DNA from 2 places in the Clostridium intestinale genome. Region 1 is predicted to be linked to the other one. Evidence: predicted binding sites of a transcription regulator. Region 1 holds the regulator's gene; the other holds the start of a gene.
The links. Region 1 encodes Rex, which represses fermentation and respiration genes when NADH is low (regulators of the CRP and FNR family bind a similar motif). Its sites were predicted from a motif close to ATTGTTAANNNNTTAACAAT; they were not measured.

Region 1 (9,458 bases):
TATTTTCTTGAAGAGTTCTTAATAGTTTTGCTTGAAGTTTATAATCCATCTCTGATAACTCATCTAAAAATAGAGTTCCACCACTGGCTTCTAAAAACAGTCCTCTTTTACCACCCTTTTTTGCTCCAGTGAATGCACCTTCAGAATATCCAAATAACTCACTCTCTAAAAAGTTACTTTCTAAAGTTGCACAGTTTATAGCTACAAAGGGCTTATTCCTTCTTTCACTTTCATTATGTATTGCCTGCGCAATAAGCTCTTTTCCAGTTCCGCTTTCTCCAGTTATTAAAACATTTAAATCTTTTTTTGCTATCTTAATCGCAAGTGCTTTTGTTTCAATTGTCTTAAGATCTTCTCCAACTATATCGTCAAAAACATATCTAGCTTGATTTCCTATATTTTTAACTTTATCTTTTAAATCCTTTATTATATCATTTGACTTTCTTAATTCCTCAACTAATTTATATATATCGTTAATTTCATTCAATATAGAAATGCCGCCGACTATATCATTATTCTCTATTATAGGAACTATATTAACTATATACTCTATACCTGAAACCTTTCTTTTAATCCCTATTAGTTTCTTTCCACTTGAAATTACCTCTGGTAGTTTACTTCCTAATCTAACTTCACTTATTTCTTTTCCTATTATATCCTCATAATTTACATTTGTAATTCTAGTATATGCTGGATTTATATATACAACCTTGAACTCTCTATCTGCTATAAGTACTCCATCATACAAAGAGTCAAATATATTCATTTGCCATTCATTAATTTTCATAGTTTTCTCCTGTTTTTATATTCTTAATATAAATTATACCCTAAAATTTATTTAGCTGTAATAAAAAATCCCCCTGCAATAAATTGCAAGGGGATTCTTTGGATTTATATAGTGGTAAAATGTAAGCTAAATTAAGCGTTGTAGTTGTGGAATCCTCTTCCACTCTTTCTTCCTAACCATCCAGCTCTAACATACTTTCTTAGAAGTGAGTGAGCTCTGTACTTAGTGTCACCTGTTTCAGTGTAAAGTACATCCATGATAGCTAGACAAACATCTAGACCTATAAGGTCTCCTAATGCTAAAGGTCCCATTGGGTGATTAGCACCAAGTTTCATAGCTGTATCTATGTCTTCTGCAGAAGCAATATCTTCTGCAAGTATTCCTACTGCTTCATTAATCATAGGGATAAGGATTCTGTTTACAACAAATCCTGGAGCTTCTGCTACTTCTACTGGTTCTTTACCAATAGCTACAGAAACTTCTTTAACTGCTTCAAAAGTTTCATTTGAAGTAGCCATTCCTCTGATTACTTCAACCAATTTCATTATAGGTGCTGGGTTGAAGAAATGCATTCCTATAACTTTATCTGGTCTTTTTGTAGCTGCTGCTACTTCTGTTATTGAAAGAGATGAAGTATTTGAAGCTAAAATAGTTTCTGGCTTACAAATCTCATCTAATTGAGCGAATATTTCTCTTTTAATCTTCATGTTTTCTACTGCTGCTTCAACAACTAAATCACAATCAGCTGCTAAATTTAAATCAGTAGTTCCTGAAATTCTTGAAAGGATTGCATCCTTATCTTCTTCAGTTATTTTTCCTTTTGCTGCTAACTTTTCAACATTCTTTTGAATTCCAGCAAGTCCTCTATCTACAAATTCATCTTTAATATCTCTTACTATTACTTCAAAACCTTTTTGTGCAAACGCTTGAACAATACCTGCTCCCATAGTACCTGCACCAAGAACAAAAATCTTTTCCATATTACTAACCTCCATTATTTTAAGGTATTTTCTAAGGGGGGGATTTCTCCCCCTATATTATTGTAACCTAAATTTAGGTAATTAACAATTATGCATTTTCTTTTAATGCTTTTACTTGAGCTGTTAATTCTGGAAGAACTTTTGTTAAATCTCCAACTATAGCATAGTCAGCTAACTTCATTATAGGTGCATTAGCATCTTTGTTTACTGCTATTATTAAATCGGAATCTTGCATACCAGCAACGTGTTGTATAGCTCCTGATATACCACATGCTATATATATAGTTGGTCTAACTGTTTTTCCTGTTTGACCTACTTGTAAATTTTTATCTAACCATTCTTTTTCTATAGCTGCTCTTGAACCACCAACAGTTCCACCTAAAGCTTCTGCTAATTCTTCTAATAGTTTGAAGTTTTCTTTAGATCCAACTCCTCTACCACCAGAAACTATGAAATTAGCTTCACTTATATCAACTATATCTTTTTTCTCTTTAACTATTTCTATAACTTTTGTTCTTACATCTTCTTGTGTAAGTTTAACGTCAACTTTTATTATTTCAGCATTGTTTCCAGCTTTTTCTGATTTTGAGAAAACACCAGGTCTTACTGTAGCCATTTGTGGTCTATGATCTTGACAAGCTATAGTAGCCATTAAGTTACCACCAAAAGCTGGTCTTGTAGCTAATAAGAACTTTCCATTTTCATCTATATCTAATGAAGTACAGTCTGCTGTTAATCCAGTTGTTAATCTAGCTGCTACTCTAGGACCTAAATCTCTTCCTACAAATGTAGCTCCTATAAATAATATTTCTGGTTTTCTATCATTTGCAAGGTCACAAATAACCTTTGTATATCCGTCAGTTGTATAATGAGTTAGTAATTCATGTTCAGCTACTAAAACTTCGTCTGCTCCATGAGTAGCTAATTCTTCTACTAAATTTGATACATTATTTCCAAGAAGTAAAGCCGTAAGTTTTACTCCTAATTTATCTGCAATTTTTCTACCTTCGCCTAATAATTCAAGAGAAACCTTTTGAAGTTCTCCTTCTCTTTGCTCAGCGAAAACCCAAACTCCTTTGTAATCTGCTATATTACTCATTACTCTTACCTCCTAATATTAGATGTAGTGTTTTTCTTTTAATTTTTCTAAAACGTAACTAGCTGCTTCTTTTGCTGGTTTTTCAACTAATTCTCCAGCTCCCTTAGTTTCCTTAGTCATAGATTTCTTAACCTTAGTTGGAGAACCTGGCAATCCAAGCTCAGCTTTATCTACATCAATATCATTCACTGACCAAACTTTTATTTCAGCATCTTTAGTATCAAATATACTTGCGATGTTCATATATCTTGGTTTATTTAATTCTTTTATTGCTGTTAATAATACTGGTGTTTTTACTTCAACTAATTCATATCCATCTTCTAATGCTCTGTTTATAGTTAATAAATCACCATTTACTTTTACTTCTTGAACGTAAGTTACTTGTGGAATATTTAAATGTTCAGCTATTTCTGGTCCAACTTGTGCAGTATCTCCATCAATCGCTTGTCTTCCAGCAAATATTATATCGTATTCTAATTTCTTTAAAACTCCTGCTAATGCTTTTGAAGTTGCAAGCGTATCTGATCCTGCAAATGCTCTATCAGTTATTAATATAGCTTCATCTGCTCCCATAGATAATGCTTCTCTTAAAGCATCCTTTGCTTGTGGAGGTCCCATACTTACTATTGTAACTGTTGCTCCGTAAGTTTCTTTAAGAACTAATGCTTCTTCTAATGCGTGTTTATCTTCTGGATTTATAATTGATGGAACTCCATCTCTTATAAGTGTTCCTGTTTTTGGATCTATTCTTACAGCTGTTGTATCTGGAACTTGCTTTAAACAAACTACTATTTTCATATTATTAAGCCTCCCTTAATTACTTTATAACATTTGCAGCGATAACCATTCTTTGAACTTCTGAAGTTCCTTCATAGATTTCAGTTATCTTAGCATCTCTCATTAATCTTTCTACTGGATATTCTTTAGTATATCCGTATCCACCAAATATTTGAACTGCTTTAGTTGTTACTTCCATAGCTACTTCTGACGCAAATAATTTTGCTCTTGCAGCATCTAATGAATATGGAATCCCTTGATCTTTAAGCCATGCAGCTTTATAAACAAGTTGTCTTGCAGCTTCTACTTTAACATCCATATCAGCTATCATCCATTGTAATCCTTGGAATGCTGAAAGTGGTCTACCAAATTGTTTTCTTTCTTGCATGTAAGCAATTGCTTCTTCTAAAGCTCCTGCAGCAAGTCCTAATGCTTGAGCAGCTATACCAATTCTTCCTCCATCAAGAGTTTTCATTGCTATACCAAAGCCTTTTCCTTCAGCTCCTAATAAGTTTTCTTTTGGAACTATACAGTTTTCCATGATAAGTTCTGTAGTTGAAGATGCTCTTATACCCATCTTGTTTTCTAATTTACCTATTGAGAATCCTGGGAAGCTTTTTTCTACTATGAAAGCAGATATTCCTTTTGTTCCTTTGCTTCTATCTGTCATAGCAAATATTATGAAAGTTTCTGCAACTCCACCATTTGTTATGAATATTTTTGATCCGTTTAATATATAATTATCTCCATCTAAAACAGCAGTAGTTTGTTGTCCTGATGCATCTGTACCAGCACCTGGTTCAGTTAATCCGAAAGCACCAAGTTTTTCACCTTTAGCTAATGCTGGAAGATATTTTTCTTTTTGTGCTGCATTACCAAATGCGTCAACTACACATGCACATAATGAAGTATGAGCTGAAACTATAACTCCGTGAGTTCCACATACCTTTGATAATTCTTCTACTGTCATTATATATGATAAGGTGTCTCCACCAGCTCCACCATATTCTTTTTTAAATGGAATACCTAACATTCCAAGTTTAGCCATCTTTTTAGTGTTTTCCATTGGAAACTCTTCTGTTTCATCAATTTCACCTGCTATAGGCTTTACTTCATTTAATGCAAATTCTCTAACCATTTGTCTTACTAATTGTTGTTCTTTTGTCAATGCGAAATTCATATTTTTACCTCCTTAATTCGTACCTTAATTATTTGTTTTGGAAGCTTTTAGCTCTTCTTTCGATAAAAGCATTCATTCCTTCTTTTTGATCTTCTGTTGAGAAACATTTTCCGAAATCTTGTGCTTCTATTGCTATTGCTTCATCTATATTAACTTGCATTCCTCTGTTTATTGCATCTTTGCATAGCTTAACTGCTATAGGTGCATTTTCTGCTATTTTATTAGCCATAGCAAAAGCTTCTTCCATAAGATTTTCTAGAGGAACAACTTTATTAACTAATCCAATTCTTAATGCTTCGTCAGCTTTAATAATGTCACATGTATAAATTAATTCTTTAGCTTTTCCTAATCCAACTAATCTTGGTAATCTTTGAGTTCCACCAAAACCTGGAGTTATTCCTAGACCAACTTCTGGTTGTGCGAATTTTGCTTTTTCAGATGCTATTCTTATATCACATGACATAGCAAGTTCACAACCTCCACCTAGAGCAAAACCTGATATAGCAGCTATTACTGGCTTGTCTAAATTCTCTAATCTTCTAAAAACTTTATTGCCTAAAACACCGAATTCTTCACCTTGTGCTTCGTTTAAATCTTTCATTTCTGAAATATCTGCGCCTGCAACAAATGACTTTTCACCAGCACCTGTTAAAATAACTACATAGCAGTCTTTATCATTTTCTAATTCGTTAATAACTACGTCTAAATCCTTTAATGTTTCTGAGTTTAAAGCATTTAAAGCCTTTGGTCTATTGATAGTCACTACCGCAACTCTTTCTTTCTTTTCAAGAGTAACATTTTTTAATTCCATGGTGGTAATCCTCCTTAAAATGTAAAGCTAAATTTTTAGTAGGTTTCATTATACAATTTCAGACAAATTATTGGTTTTTTGTTAAATTATATAACCGTTTTATTAACTCTTTGTTAATATTATAACAATTAATTTCAAAAAAAATGACCAACTCTTTGACTTCAATATGATTATAATATGTATAAAAGTTATTTGCAAGGCTTTTATGGCATTTTTCTCTATTAAATAAATTAATATCAAAGCTGTTTTATCTCTTACCAGGATAAAATTGTATTTAATATAAAATTCATCCTATCCATATTGATAATACTGTGTCAAATAAATTCACAGTTTTTTTAATAAAAAAAAGAGAGGTTTCCCTCTCTATTGATCTTTTTCATTCAATAAATATATTAATGTAAGCACACTTTCACTTAAGTGAACATTTTCTATTGTTATATCCTCTGGGGCATCTAAATCAATAGGAGCAAAATTCCATATACCTTTAACTCCTCCTTGAACTAATTTATCACATACCTTTTGAGCATTATTTTTAGGTACGCATATTACCCCTATATCAACTATATTATTTTTCAAATATTCAGGTACTCTATCTATGTCTTGTATCTCTATGTCTCTTATTTTTATTCCTACAAGTTTAGGATTTGCGTCAAAAATACCAATTATATTAAACCCAAATCTATCAAATCTATAGTTAGCAATTGCCTGACCTATATTACCAGCACCTATTATTATTGTATTATAATCTTTATTTAATCCTAAGATAGAACTGATTTGAGCATGAAGTTCTCTAACATTGTATCCGTAACCTTGCTGTCCAAAGTCTCCAAAACAATTCAAATCTTGACGTATTTGTGATGCTGTAAAACCTATCTTTTCACTTAATTCTTTTGAGCTTATTCTATCCACGTCATTTCTTAGAAGCTCTCCTAAGTATCTATGGTATTTAGGCAATCTTTTTATAACTGCCATTGATATATTTTTTTTCTTTTCCATATTCGCACCTCTTTCAATATTTCTCTATACACCAAATGTCAAATTCTAAATTGTGAAATTATTATATATTTTTACTCATATTTATATTCTTAAATAGAATTATCAGTATATTTATCATAAATACCCTATATTAATTCTTAACTATACTATTTTATCACAAATACTGCATATTATCTAGTATTGTAAATGTTTAATATAATTATTACTATACTAATTATTATATATCAATATCCATTTAATAACAAAACTTTTGTTTTAAACTTATAGTAATACTACTTTTCTCATAATTATTGAATAATAATTCTTCAAATAGTATAATTTAACTAAAGAATATTTTGGAGGTGTTTTAATGTTAAGTGATAAATTACAAGCCGCTTTAAATGAACAAGTAAACTATGAACTTTATTCTTCTTATAGCTATTTAGCTATGTCTGCTTATTGTGAAACTTTAGATTTACCTGGTTTCGCTAATTTTTTCAGAGTTCAGGCCCAAGAAGAACTTTCTCATGCTATGAAGTTCTATGATTACATATTTCAAAAAAATGGAGAAGTTAAACTTAAAACTATTGAACAACCACTTTTAGGTTTTGATAGTGTAATCCATGCTTTTGAAACTGCCTATGAACACGAACAAGGTGTTACAAAAAGAATTTACAATCTAACAGATTTAGCTACAGAAGAAAAAGAACATGCAACTATAAGTTTATTAAAATGGTTTATAGATGAACAAGTTGAAGAGGAAGATACTTTTAACAAGCTTATAAAGAAGTTAAAAAGATCAATAGAAAATCCTGCTGCACTTTATATGCTGGATGATGAGCTTGCTCAAAGAGTATACACTCCCCCAACTACTACTGTATAAAATCTAATTATTATATTAAAAAATGAGACTTATATATAGCTCAACCCTTGCTATATATAAGTCTCACAATTTTAATTAAGATTCAAACCTAATTGTTGATAATCTAAAACAGGAAATTCCTGTAGCTACTCCCTTATGCCTGAAAGTATTCTCAACCAAATAGATTATATTTAAAATATCATAGTTTGTCAATATAAATCGAATTATGACTTTTAATATTTATCAGCTCTTCTTAAACCCATAATAGTAAAAATAATTCCTAACATTATAATTATAATGCTCATATTAAATAACATAAAAACACCTCTATATTTAATTCATCTAAAGTATATTACTTACACTTATTTTCTTCAATAACTATATATTTAACTATTAAACTTTAAATCTTACTATAACTAGCTATTAAATCAAATATCTTCGTTTTTCTCAATATAGCAGTATTTTTCTATCTTTCTGAAAGACTATATAAAGAAGCATATATCCCATCATTTTTTATTAACTCTTTATGAGTTCCTTTTTCAGCTATTCCCTCTGGTGTTAATACAACAATCTCGTCTGCATTCTTTATCGTTGATAGTCTGTGAGCTACTATTAATGTTGTTCTACCTATTGTTAGTTCTTCTAATGATTTTTGTATTATCATCTCAGTTGTGTTATCAAGTGCAGATGTAGCTTCATCTAAAATAAGTATCTTAGGGTTCTTTAAAAACACTCTAGCTATTGATAATCTTTGTTTTTGTCCACCTGAGAGCTTTAATCCTTTTTCTCCAATATAAGTATTATATCCATCAGGTAAATTTATAATAAACTCATGTATATTAGCTCTTCTAGCAGCCTCAACTACTTCTTCTTCTGAAGCTTCTGGATTTCCATAAAGAATATTTTCTAATATAGTTCCAGTAAATAAGAATACATCTTGCTGAACTATTCCTATATTTTTTCTTAAAGATTCTCTATTAACAGCAGTTATATCTACTCCATCAATCTTTATTATACCTCCATCAAGTTCATAGAACCTAGGAACTAAGTGACAGAGAGTAGTTTTTCCTCCACCAGATGGACCAACTAATGCAACTGTTTGTCCAGATTTTATATTTAGATTCAAATCTTGTAATACATGTGTTTCTTCGTCATCATATTTAAAACTAACACCTTCAAATTCTATATTTCCGTCTACAGTTCCCATCTCAGTAGCTTTTTCAGAATCTTCCTCTTCTTGTTCAGCCATAAGTTCTTGGAATCTTTCAAATCCAGTCATTCCTGATTGTAACTGCTCAACAAAATTTATCAATCTCTTTATCGGATCCATAAAAAGTTTTATATATAATAAATATGCAACATAATCACCAATGGTTATATATCCTTTGAATGTAAAGAACCCGCCTATACTTAATACTATTAGACTAAGTATATCAACAATAAAGAACATTCCAGAATAAAATTCTGCCATAGCTTTATATGCATATTCTCTTGCTTTTCTAAATTTATTATTACCTACTTGAAATTTATCTATTTCGTATTTAGTATTAGTAAAAGCCCTTGATACTCTTATTCCTGCAATAGAGTTTTCTAATGACGCATTTACATCCCCTATTTCTATTCTAGTTTTCTTAAAAGCATCATTCATTTTAATTCTTTTCTTTATTGCATACCATATTAAAACAGGTATAAATGCAAAAGTTATAAGTGTCAGTGGTATATTTATAGTACATAAAACTATAAATGATCCTATAAGCATTATTAATGATATAAATAAATCCTCTGGACCATGGTGTGCTAATTCTGATATCTCCATTAAATCATTCATTATTCTAGACATTATAACACCAGTTTTATTATTATCAAAATAATTGAATGGAAGCTTTTGTAGATGTTTAAAAATCTTTTTTCTCATGTCAGCTTGCATTCTTACACCAACTACATGTCCCCAATATTGAATGAAATAGTTTAAGACTAATTTTAATGC
Region 2 (9,458 bases), 160 kb from region 1:
TAAAAACTGAAAGTCCACCATGCTTTTTTGCAACATTATTTATAAGTTCTTGTATAAGAACAGTTTTCCCAACTCCAGCTCCTCCAAAAAGGCCTATTTTACCACCCTTTACGTAAGGAGTCATAAGATCTATTACCTTTATTCCAGTTTCAAGTATTTCACTTCCTGATTTTTGTTCTTCAAGAGAAGGCGCTTGTCTGTGAATAGGTCTATATTCCTTGGAATTTATAGTTTCACCATTATCTATAGTTTCACCTAAAACATTAAATAATCTTCCTAAAGTTATATTTCCTACTGGAACACTTATAGGTGCTTCTGTATCTATTGCAAGCATTCCTCTTTCCAATCCATCAGTAGAAGCCATTGCAATACACCTTGCCGTATCATCACCAATGTGTTGCGCTACTTCAACCATAACCTTTTTATTTGTTCCTTGTACTTCTATAATGTTATAGATTTTAGGTAACATTTCCTTCTTAAATCTTATATCTAAAACTGGTCCAATTACTTGTAAGACCTTTCCAGTATTTCTCTCTTTCATTCGCTCAACTCCTTCACCATACTTATTTTAATGCCTCAGCACCACTTACTATTTCTGTAATCTCTCTTGTTATAGAAGCTTGGCGAATTCTATTGTATGCAAGCTCAAGGTCATATATCATTTCATCAGCATTATTAGTTGCAGACTCCATAGATAATTTTCTAGAAGCTTGCTCGCTAACTGCAGATTCACTTAATTGACTAAAAATATTCATATAAATATACTTTTTGAAAAAATATTCATATATACTTTCTCTTGATGGAATATATTCTATATGCTCTTTTTTCTTTTCGCTATTCTCTATTGGAAATAATTTTTCTACTATAGGTTTTTGTGACAATATATTTTCAAACTTTGTATATATAACATTTATTTCACTTACTTCACCTTTTTTATATAAATCCATTATCAAATCCCCAACATACATAGCACTTTTATACTCAGGATTCTCCGAAATATCTGTAATATATTTATTAACATTGTACTTCTTCTTTTTAAAGTAAACTTTGCCTTTTTGTCCTATAGATATCACTAACATTTTTTCTTTATCTATTTCAAGGTCTTCTACTAAATTTAATATATTAGCATTATATCCACCAGCTAAACCTGTATCAGACGTAATTACTATATAAGCCTTTAAACCTTTATCATTTCTATTATCTAAAGATATATCCGAAATAGATGCTAATACATCTTTTACACTTTTAAGCACCGTTTCATTATAAACTTTATTGTCTTCAAACTTTGTTCTATATTTTTTCAATTTAGAAGATGAAACTAGTTCCATTGCCATAGTTATTTGTTTAGTATTTTCTACACTTCTCATTTTTGATTTGATATCATTTAAACTATCTGGCATATTTTCACCTCATCTCTTTTTAGGTTTAGTTATTTAAAATTTGATTTAAACTCGTTTATAGCTTCAATAAGTTTTTCTTCTGTATCTTTACTTAAGTCACCAGTTTTAAGTATTTCACTCTTTATATCAGAATAACTTTCACCAATATATTCTAAAAACATTTTTTCAAATTCCTTTATTTTTTCTACTTTAATATCGCTTAAATAGTTATTAGAAGCCACATAAAGGATTATTACTTGATCTTCTACAGACATTGTATTATATTGTTCTTGTTTCAATATTTCCATTATTCTCTTTCCATACTCTAAACTTTTTCTAGTTTCTTTATCAAGTTCAGAACCAAATTGTGCAAAAGCTAAAAGTTCCCTGTATTGAGCTAACTCTAACTTTAATCCAGCTGATACTTTTTTCATAGCCTTAGTCTGCGCAGCTCCACCAACTCTAGATACTGAAAAACCTGAATTTACAGCTGGCCTTTGTCCTGATGAAAATAATTCCTGCTCCAAGAATATCTGCCCATCTGTTATAGAAATTATATTAGTTGGTATATAAGCTGATATATCACCTGCCAAAGTTTCTACTATAGGAAGCGCTGTTATAGATCCACCGCCATAATCTTTATGTAATCTTGCAGCTCTCTCTAGAAGCCTTGCATGTAGATAAAACACATCTCCTGGATATGCCTCACGTCCTGGTGGTCTCCTAAGTAGTAGTGACATAGTTCTATAAGCTACAGCATGTTTTGATAAATCATCATATATTATCAAAACATCTTTTCCAGAATACATAAACTCTTCTGCTATAGCTACACCAGAATAAGGAGCTATATACTGTAATGAAGCAAGCTCACTTGCACTTGAAGATACTACAATAGAATATTCCATAGCATCATTTTTCTCTAATACATCAATAATTTGAGCAACAGATGACCTTTTTTGTCCTATAGCTACATAGATACATATTACGTCTTTACCTTTTTGATTTATTATAGTATCTATAGCAATAGCTGTTTTTCCTGTTTGTCTATCTCCTATTATAAGTTCTCTTTGACCTCTACCTATAGGGATTATAGAATCTATAGCTTTTATACCAGTTTGAAGTGGAACTGTTACGCCTTCTCTCATTATAACTCCAGAAGCCTCTGCCTCTATTGCTCTATACTTTTTAGAATTTATAACACCTTTTCCATCAATAGGCTCTCCTAGGGGATTAATAACTCTACCTATAAGTTCATCTCCTACTGGAACTTCAATTATTTTACCAGTTCTTTTTACTATATCCCCTTCTTTAATATCATCATATTTTCCTAACAAAACACATCCGATACTATCCTCTTCTAAGTTAAGAACTAATCCATATACTCCGTTAGGAAATTCAAGAAGTTCTGAAGACATACATCTTTCAAGTCCATGTATTCTCGCTATACCATCTCCAACTTGAATTACAGTGCCTATATCATCTATATTAAACTTACTTTCATACCTCTTAAGTTGTTCTCTTATTATTGAACTTACATCCTTAGGACTAACGCTATAATCAATATCTAAACTATCTAATTCTTTTTCATACTTTTCAATATGATTCTTTATAATAGACTTAATCTCATCTTTTCTTGAACTCATATAGTCGTTCTCTCCTATCATAAATTTGCAACATTATGTTTTAACTCATTATAAATATCCTTAATTTGTTTCTTTATGCTACCATCTATTATTTTATTATTAACTCTTAGTATTACGCCTCCTACTATAGACTTATCTATAATATTTTGAACTATAACCTTTTTATTAAACTTTTTCTCTAAGATATTTTCTAATCTTACTATTTCCTCTTTATCCATATAAACAGAGGTAAAAGCCTGAGCTTTTATCACTCCTAGTTTTTTATTTAACTTTTCACTAAGATCACCATATATTCTAATAAGCTGATTTTCTATAGATTTATTTATTAATTGATGAATTAAACTTAATACTTCCCCTTCAATTCTCCCTTTAAAAATTGAATCTATAATTTCCTTTTTCTCTTCATAAGAATATTTAGGATGCTCTAATATAGCTTTAAATTTCGTCTCTTCCGATAAAATATCTAATACAAGTCTTATATCTTCTTTAAACCTCTGAAGTTTTTCTTCCTCAAACAGCAAGTTACTCATGATTTCTTTATACATTCTATCAGTTAGTTCTGCCATTCCATTCCCTCTACTTCATCAATAAACTTTTTTATAACTTCTCTATGGGTATCCTCGTTTAAAGATTCATTAACTAATTTAGATGCCATTACTACAGCTGTTTCAACAGCCTCATATTTCACCGCATTCATAGCCTTCTCTTTTTGGACTTGTATATCATTTTTAGCCTTTAAGAACAAACCTTCCACTTCGATTTTAACTTCTTTTAATGTCTCTTTTTTAAATTCATCTTCTCTATGTTTTGCAACATTAACTATATGTCTTGCTTCATCTTTTGCATTTTCTATCTTTAATGTATATTGGCTCTTTAATTCCTCTACATCTTGCATTCTCTTATTAGCTTCAAATACATCATTCTGTATTTTTTCTTTTCTCTCATTTACCATTACTGTAACTGGTTTAAATAAAAAATACTTTACAACAATAAATAGTACTAAAGTTGATAAAATTTGAGCTATAAAAGTGGACCATTCAGGAATTACACTTATTTCAAAATTCATATGTTAGTCCCCCTTATATTAAAAGTCATTATAGAGCTTGCATTAATGGTCTAACTATTAAAAGTAGAATAGCTATTATTAATCCATATATACCACTTGTCTCAGCTACAGCTTGACCTAATATCATTGTTTGAATAACATCTGACTTAGCTTCTGGTTGTTTTGCAACTGCTTCAGCTGCCTTACCTGCTGCATACCCTTGTCCTAATCCTGGTCCAGCAGCTGCTAATACTGCTATCCCCGCTCCTATTGCTGAACATCCTAATACAAATGCTTCACTTGAAATTCCATCCATTTCAATTTCCTCCTTAAATTTTAGTTAATTTATGTTCATCTTATTACTTATAAATACCATTGTAAGCATGGAAAATATAAACGTCTGAACTAGACCTACGAAAACATCGAAATATAAATTAATAAACGGCCCTATTATAGGTACTGTAATTATAGATATACTGTTTAATACACTAAATATTAGTGCAATTATTACAGTTCCACTTAACATGTTTCCAAAAAGCCTAAACGACATAGAAATAGGCGTTGCTATTTCTGATATTAAATTGATTGGCAACATAACGGCTGTCGGTTTTGCAAATCCCTTTAAGTATTTCTTTACTCCTGCTGACCTTATTCCCGAGAAATGTATCATCACAAAAGTAATCATAGCTAAGGCTAAAGTCACGCTATAGTTTGATGTAGGAGTCTCTAATCCTAATAGTCCCAATAAATTAGCAAATACTAAAAATATAAGTAAAGTAGCTATATAGGGCGCAAAATGCACTCCGTTATCCCCCATTGTATTTCTTACTAAATCTTCAACCTTCTCTACAAAAAACTCCATTATACTAACCAAAGTACCAGGAGTTTCTCCAGCTTTCACTTTCTTTATCTTTCTACTAACTAAGATAATAAATATGGATATAACCATAACTATCAACCAAGAGTTAATTGCTGCTCCACTTAACTTTATGGAATGGTTAAACATTGTAAATTTAATAGTTGCCTTCATTCTACACCTCCTTAGTTCTTCATATGCTGTTGTTATTTATTTTTAAATCTATCTAAAATCCACTCTATTAGTGCATCTGATATTATAACTATTTTTATAGTAAATAGACCAAATAAAGCTGTGTATATGTTAATGTAATCAGCTAAGAAGGATATAATAACTGCAATTCCATAAATTATGTATCTAAATGTATAATTAACTAATATGTATTTATTAATATTTTTACCTGGCATGTCTATAGCTTTCTCAATATTCATACTCATAAGTCTAAAATTTAATATGGTTATAGTAGTTGTAAACATAAGTCCATATATATAAGACTTTGGGTTAGGTATAGTAATAAGCATTATTCCAGACAGTATACTAGCTATTGCCATTGCCCCAAGCATTGTCTTTAATTGATAATTTCCTTCTTTGAGATTTATCAATATACCACTCCTAAAAATTTATAAGTCACATTTTTTCAATTAAGTTCACTTTTTATTTACATTATACATCAATTAGTAAAAAAATAAAAGTATAATTGATTATTTAACATTTTTTAACGTACAATTGATAATTTTGTAATAACTAATACATCATTATCTAAACAAAAAAAATACCTACCAACCAACGACTAAAATCATTGTTTGATAGGTATTTTATATAATTAATTATTCTCTTTCAACTATTAAAGCTGTTCCAAGTCCACCACCTATGCATAAAGTAGCTAGACCTTTTTTAGCGTCTCTTTTTTCCATTTCATGAAGTAATGTAACTAATATTCTTGCTCCTGAAGCTCCAACTGGATGACCCAATGCTATAGCTCCTCCATTAACATTAACTTTACTCATATCAAATTCTAAATCTTTAGCAACTGCTAAACTTTGAGCTGCAAAAGCTTCATTTGATTCTATTAAATCTAAATCACTAACTGTTAATCCTGTTCCTTCTAATGCTTTTTTAGTAGCATGGAATGGTCCATATCCCATTATTGAAGGATCTAATCCTTTTGAACCATAAGAAAGAATTTTTGCTAATGGTTTTATTCCTAATTCCTTAGCTTTATCTGCACTCATAACAATTATTGCTGCTGCTCCATCATTAATTCCTGATGCATTACCAGCTGTTACTATTCCATCTTTCTTAAATGCAGGTCTAAGTTTTCCTAATGATTCTTTAGTTGTTCCGAATCTTGGGAACTCATCAGTATCAAATACTTTTGGTTCTCCTTTTCTTTGTGGAATAACAACTGGAACTATTTCATCTTTAAATCTTCCTGATTTTATAGCTTCTTCTGCTTTTTGTTGAGAAGCTGCTGAGAAAGCATCTAATTCGTCTCTAGTAAGTCCCCATTGTTCTCCTATATTTTCAGCTGTAACTCCCATGTGATAGTCATTGAATGCATCCCATAGAGCATCATTTATCATAGAGTCAACCATTTTTCCATCGCCCATTCTTTGGCCCCATCTTGATGATTTTAATAAATATGGAGCTTGTGACATGTTTTCCATACCACCAGCAACTACTACATCTGCATCTCCAGCTTTAATCATTTGAGCCGCTAGAGCAACTGCTCTTAATCCTGATCCACATACTTTATTTATTGTCATAGCTGGTACTTCTAATGGCAATCCTGCCTTTACAGCTGATTGTCTTGCAACATTTTGACCTAATCCAGCTTGAATAACATTTCCTAATACAACTTCATCAACATTTTCAGGGTTTATTCCAGCTCTTTTAACTGCTTCTTTTACTACAATTGCACCTAAATCTGCTGCTGATACATCCTTTAAGCTTCCTCCAAAGGTTCCTAATGCAGTTCTAACTGCACTTACAATAACAACTTCTCTCATTTTGATAACCCTCCCACGGATATATTTAAAGATTTTATTTTCATTTATAACTTCTCTTTTATTATAACTTCTATTTTATCTTTAATCAAGATTTTTGATAAAAAAATAACAAACTTTTATCTCTATAAGCTTATTATTTATTTCTATATACACAATTTTGTATATATTAATTTCCTTATTTATATTATTTTAAATATTTACTACCATTATATCATTCTTACTTAGATAATTTTATATCAATATTTTAGCCAGAAATCTGGTTATCTGGATTTCTGGATTTCTGGATTTCTGGTTATATGGTTATATGGTTATTAAACATAATGTAAAAATCCAACTAATTCTCTTGATTAAAATAAAAAACTCAGACTTATAGCTGAGTTTTTACTTTAATTATTTTTAAATTCCTCTATTTCTTTATCGCTTAATCCAAAATATTTTTCTATAGCATCCACTATTCTTTCAGATGCTTTACCATCTCCATATGGATTAACAGATTTGCTCATTTTTTCGTAAGCTTCTTTATTTCTTATTAAATCGTTAGCTTCTTTAATTATAGTTTCTACATCTGTTCCAACAAGCTTTACAGTTCCTGCTTCTACAGCCTCAGGTCTTTCTGTTACATCTCTTAAAACTAATACAGGTTTTCCTAAGTGAGGAGCTTCTTCTTGTAAGCCTCCTGAATCAGTCATTACCATAAAACACTTATTCATAAGATTATGAGTTTCTTTTGTATCCTGAGGAGTAAGTAGATGAACTCTTTCTTTGTCATTTAGATGTTTATATACCACATCTTTTACAACTGGGTTTAAATGCACTAAGTAAACTAATTCTACATCTTTATTTTCTTCTACTATAGTTTTTAAAGCAGTGCATATATTTTCTATTCCCTCTCCCCAATTTTCTCTTCTATGAGCTGTTATCATTATTACTTTCTTTTTGTTAAAGTCTATGTGATTAAGCTCTTCTGTTTCAAATACATATTCTTCTTTTACTGTATGCTCCATAGCATCTATAACAGTGTTTCCTGTAACATATATATCTTCTTCTTTTACACCTTCTCTTAAAAGATTGTTTTTAGATCCTACCGTTGGAGCAAAGTGTATATCTGCTAAAGCTCCTGTAAGCTTTCTATTCATCTCTTCTGGAAAAGGAAAATATTTATCAAAGGTTCTTAGTCCAGCTTCTACATGCCCAACCTTTATCTGTTTATAAAAAGCTGCAAGTGCTCCACCAAATGTTGTAGTAGTATCACCATGAACTAATATCATATCGGGCTTCTCTTCTTCAAAAACTTCTTCTAAACCTTCTAACACTTTGGTGGTTATTCCTGTTAGAGTTTGCTTACTCTTCATTATGTTTAAGTCATAATCTGTCTTAATATCAAAATAATTTAAAACTTGGTCTAGCATTTCTCTATGTTGTGCTGTTACACATACCTTTGAAATTATGCCTTCTCTTTTTTCTAATTCTTTTACTAATGGTGCCATTTTTATTGCTTCTGGTCTTGTACCAAATATAGTAAATATTTTTATCTTTTTCATGTTTCCTCCATTAGGATTAATATCCTTTAACCTCATAATTTAACGACTCATCATTTTCTATCCACTCATCTACATAGAATATTTTAAATTCATCTTTAGAGTTTCTTATTATTATCTTTTCAATTCCAGAATTAATTATTAATCTTTTGCACATGGAACAAGAATTGGCATCTTTTACATATTCTTTTGTTTTTGAGTCTTTTCCTACTAAATATAAAGTTGCACCTATCATATCTCTTCTAGCTGCACTTATTATAGCATTTGCTTCACTATGTACACTTCTACAGAGCTCGTAATGAGTTCCTCTTGGAACATTTAGTTTTTCTCTAACACATGTTCCTATGTCAAGACAATTCTTTCTTCCTCTAGGTGCTCCAGTATAACCCGTAGATATAATCTCATCATTTTTTACAATTATAGATCCATAGTTTCTTCTTAAACACGTTCCTCTTTCTAAAACGGTTTCTGCTATATCCAGATAATAATTGTATTTATCTCTCCGCTCCATTATCCCACCTCAAAGAATATTTTGATATAATTATAAAATAAATCTGCCTTAATGTAAATAAAGGTTGGATTAACCAACCTCATTTACTTAAATCTATTTTTTTACTTTGTGCCAAATAATCTGTCTCCAGCATCACCTAGACCTGGAACTATGTAGCCATGTTCGTTTAATTTTTCATCTATTGCCCCAACATATATATCTACATCTGGATGTGTTTCTTGTACATATTTGATTCCTTCTGGAGCTGATATTAAACATACAAGTCTAAGGTTTTTAGCTCCTTTTTCTTTAAGTAATGTTAAAGCATCTGCTGCTGATCCACCAGTTGCAAGCATAGGATCTACTACCATTATATCTCTTTCAGCTATATCTTGTGGCAATTTGCAGAAGTATTCTACTGGTTTAAGAGTTTCTTCATCTCTATATAATCCAATGTGTCCAACTTTTGCAGCTGGTATTAATTTCAGCATACCATCA

Region 2: a site for Rex is predicted at 7,026-7,045, ahead of P8F83_RS14310 (acetyl-CoA C-acetyltransferase). Genes of this name have one in related genera too.

The regions. Positions count from the first base shown of each region.
Region 1 is NZ_CP121166.1:2,945,616-2,955,073, forward strand. Features, by position in the region: gene P8F83_RS15150 (sigma-54 interaction domain-containing protein) at 1-787, opposite strand, end outside; gene P8F83_RS15155 (3-hydroxybutyryl-CoA dehydrogenase) at 919-1,767, opposite strand; gene P8F83_RS15160 (electron transfer flavoprotein subunit alpha/FixB family protein) at 1,856-2,866, opposite strand; gene P8F83_RS15165 (electron transfer flavoprotein subunit beta/FixA family protein) at 2,885-3,664, opposite strand; gene P8F83_RS15170 (acyl-CoA dehydrogenase) at 3,684-4,823, opposite strand; gene P8F83_RS15175 (short-chain-enoyl-CoA hydratase) at 4,852-5,634, opposite strand; gene P8F83_RS15180 (redox-sensing transcriptional repressor Rex) at 5,998-6,630, opposite strand; gene P8F83_RS15185 (ferritin) at 6,980-7,492, shown strand; gene P8F83_RS15190 (ABC transporter ATP-binding protein) at 7,938-9,458, opposite strand, start outside.
Region 2 is NZ_CP121166.1:2,789,277-2,798,734, forward strand. Features, by position in the region: gene atpD (F0F1 ATP synthase subunit beta) at 1-541, opposite strand, end outside; gene atpG (ATP synthase F1 subunit gamma) at 564-1,400, opposite strand; gene atpA (F0F1 ATP synthase subunit alpha) at 1,430-3,022, opposite strand; gene atpH (ATP synthase F1 subunit delta) at 3,040-3,588, opposite strand; gene atpF (F0F1 ATP synthase subunit B) at 3,576-4,088, opposite strand; gene atpE (ATP synthase F0 subunit C) at 4,117-4,383, opposite strand; gene atpB (F0F1 ATP synthase subunit A) at 4,408-5,097, opposite strand; gene P8F83_RS14305 (ATP synthase subunit I) at 5,130-5,525, opposite strand; gene P8F83_RS14310 (acetyl-CoA C-acetyltransferase) at 5,751-6,932, opposite strand; gene wecB (non-hydrolyzing UDP-N-acetylglucosamine 2-epimerase) at 7,319-8,473, opposite strand; gene P8F83_RS14320 (dCMP deaminase family protein) at 8,490-8,981, opposite strand; gene upp (uracil phosphoribosyltransferase) at 9,083-9,458, opposite strand, start outside.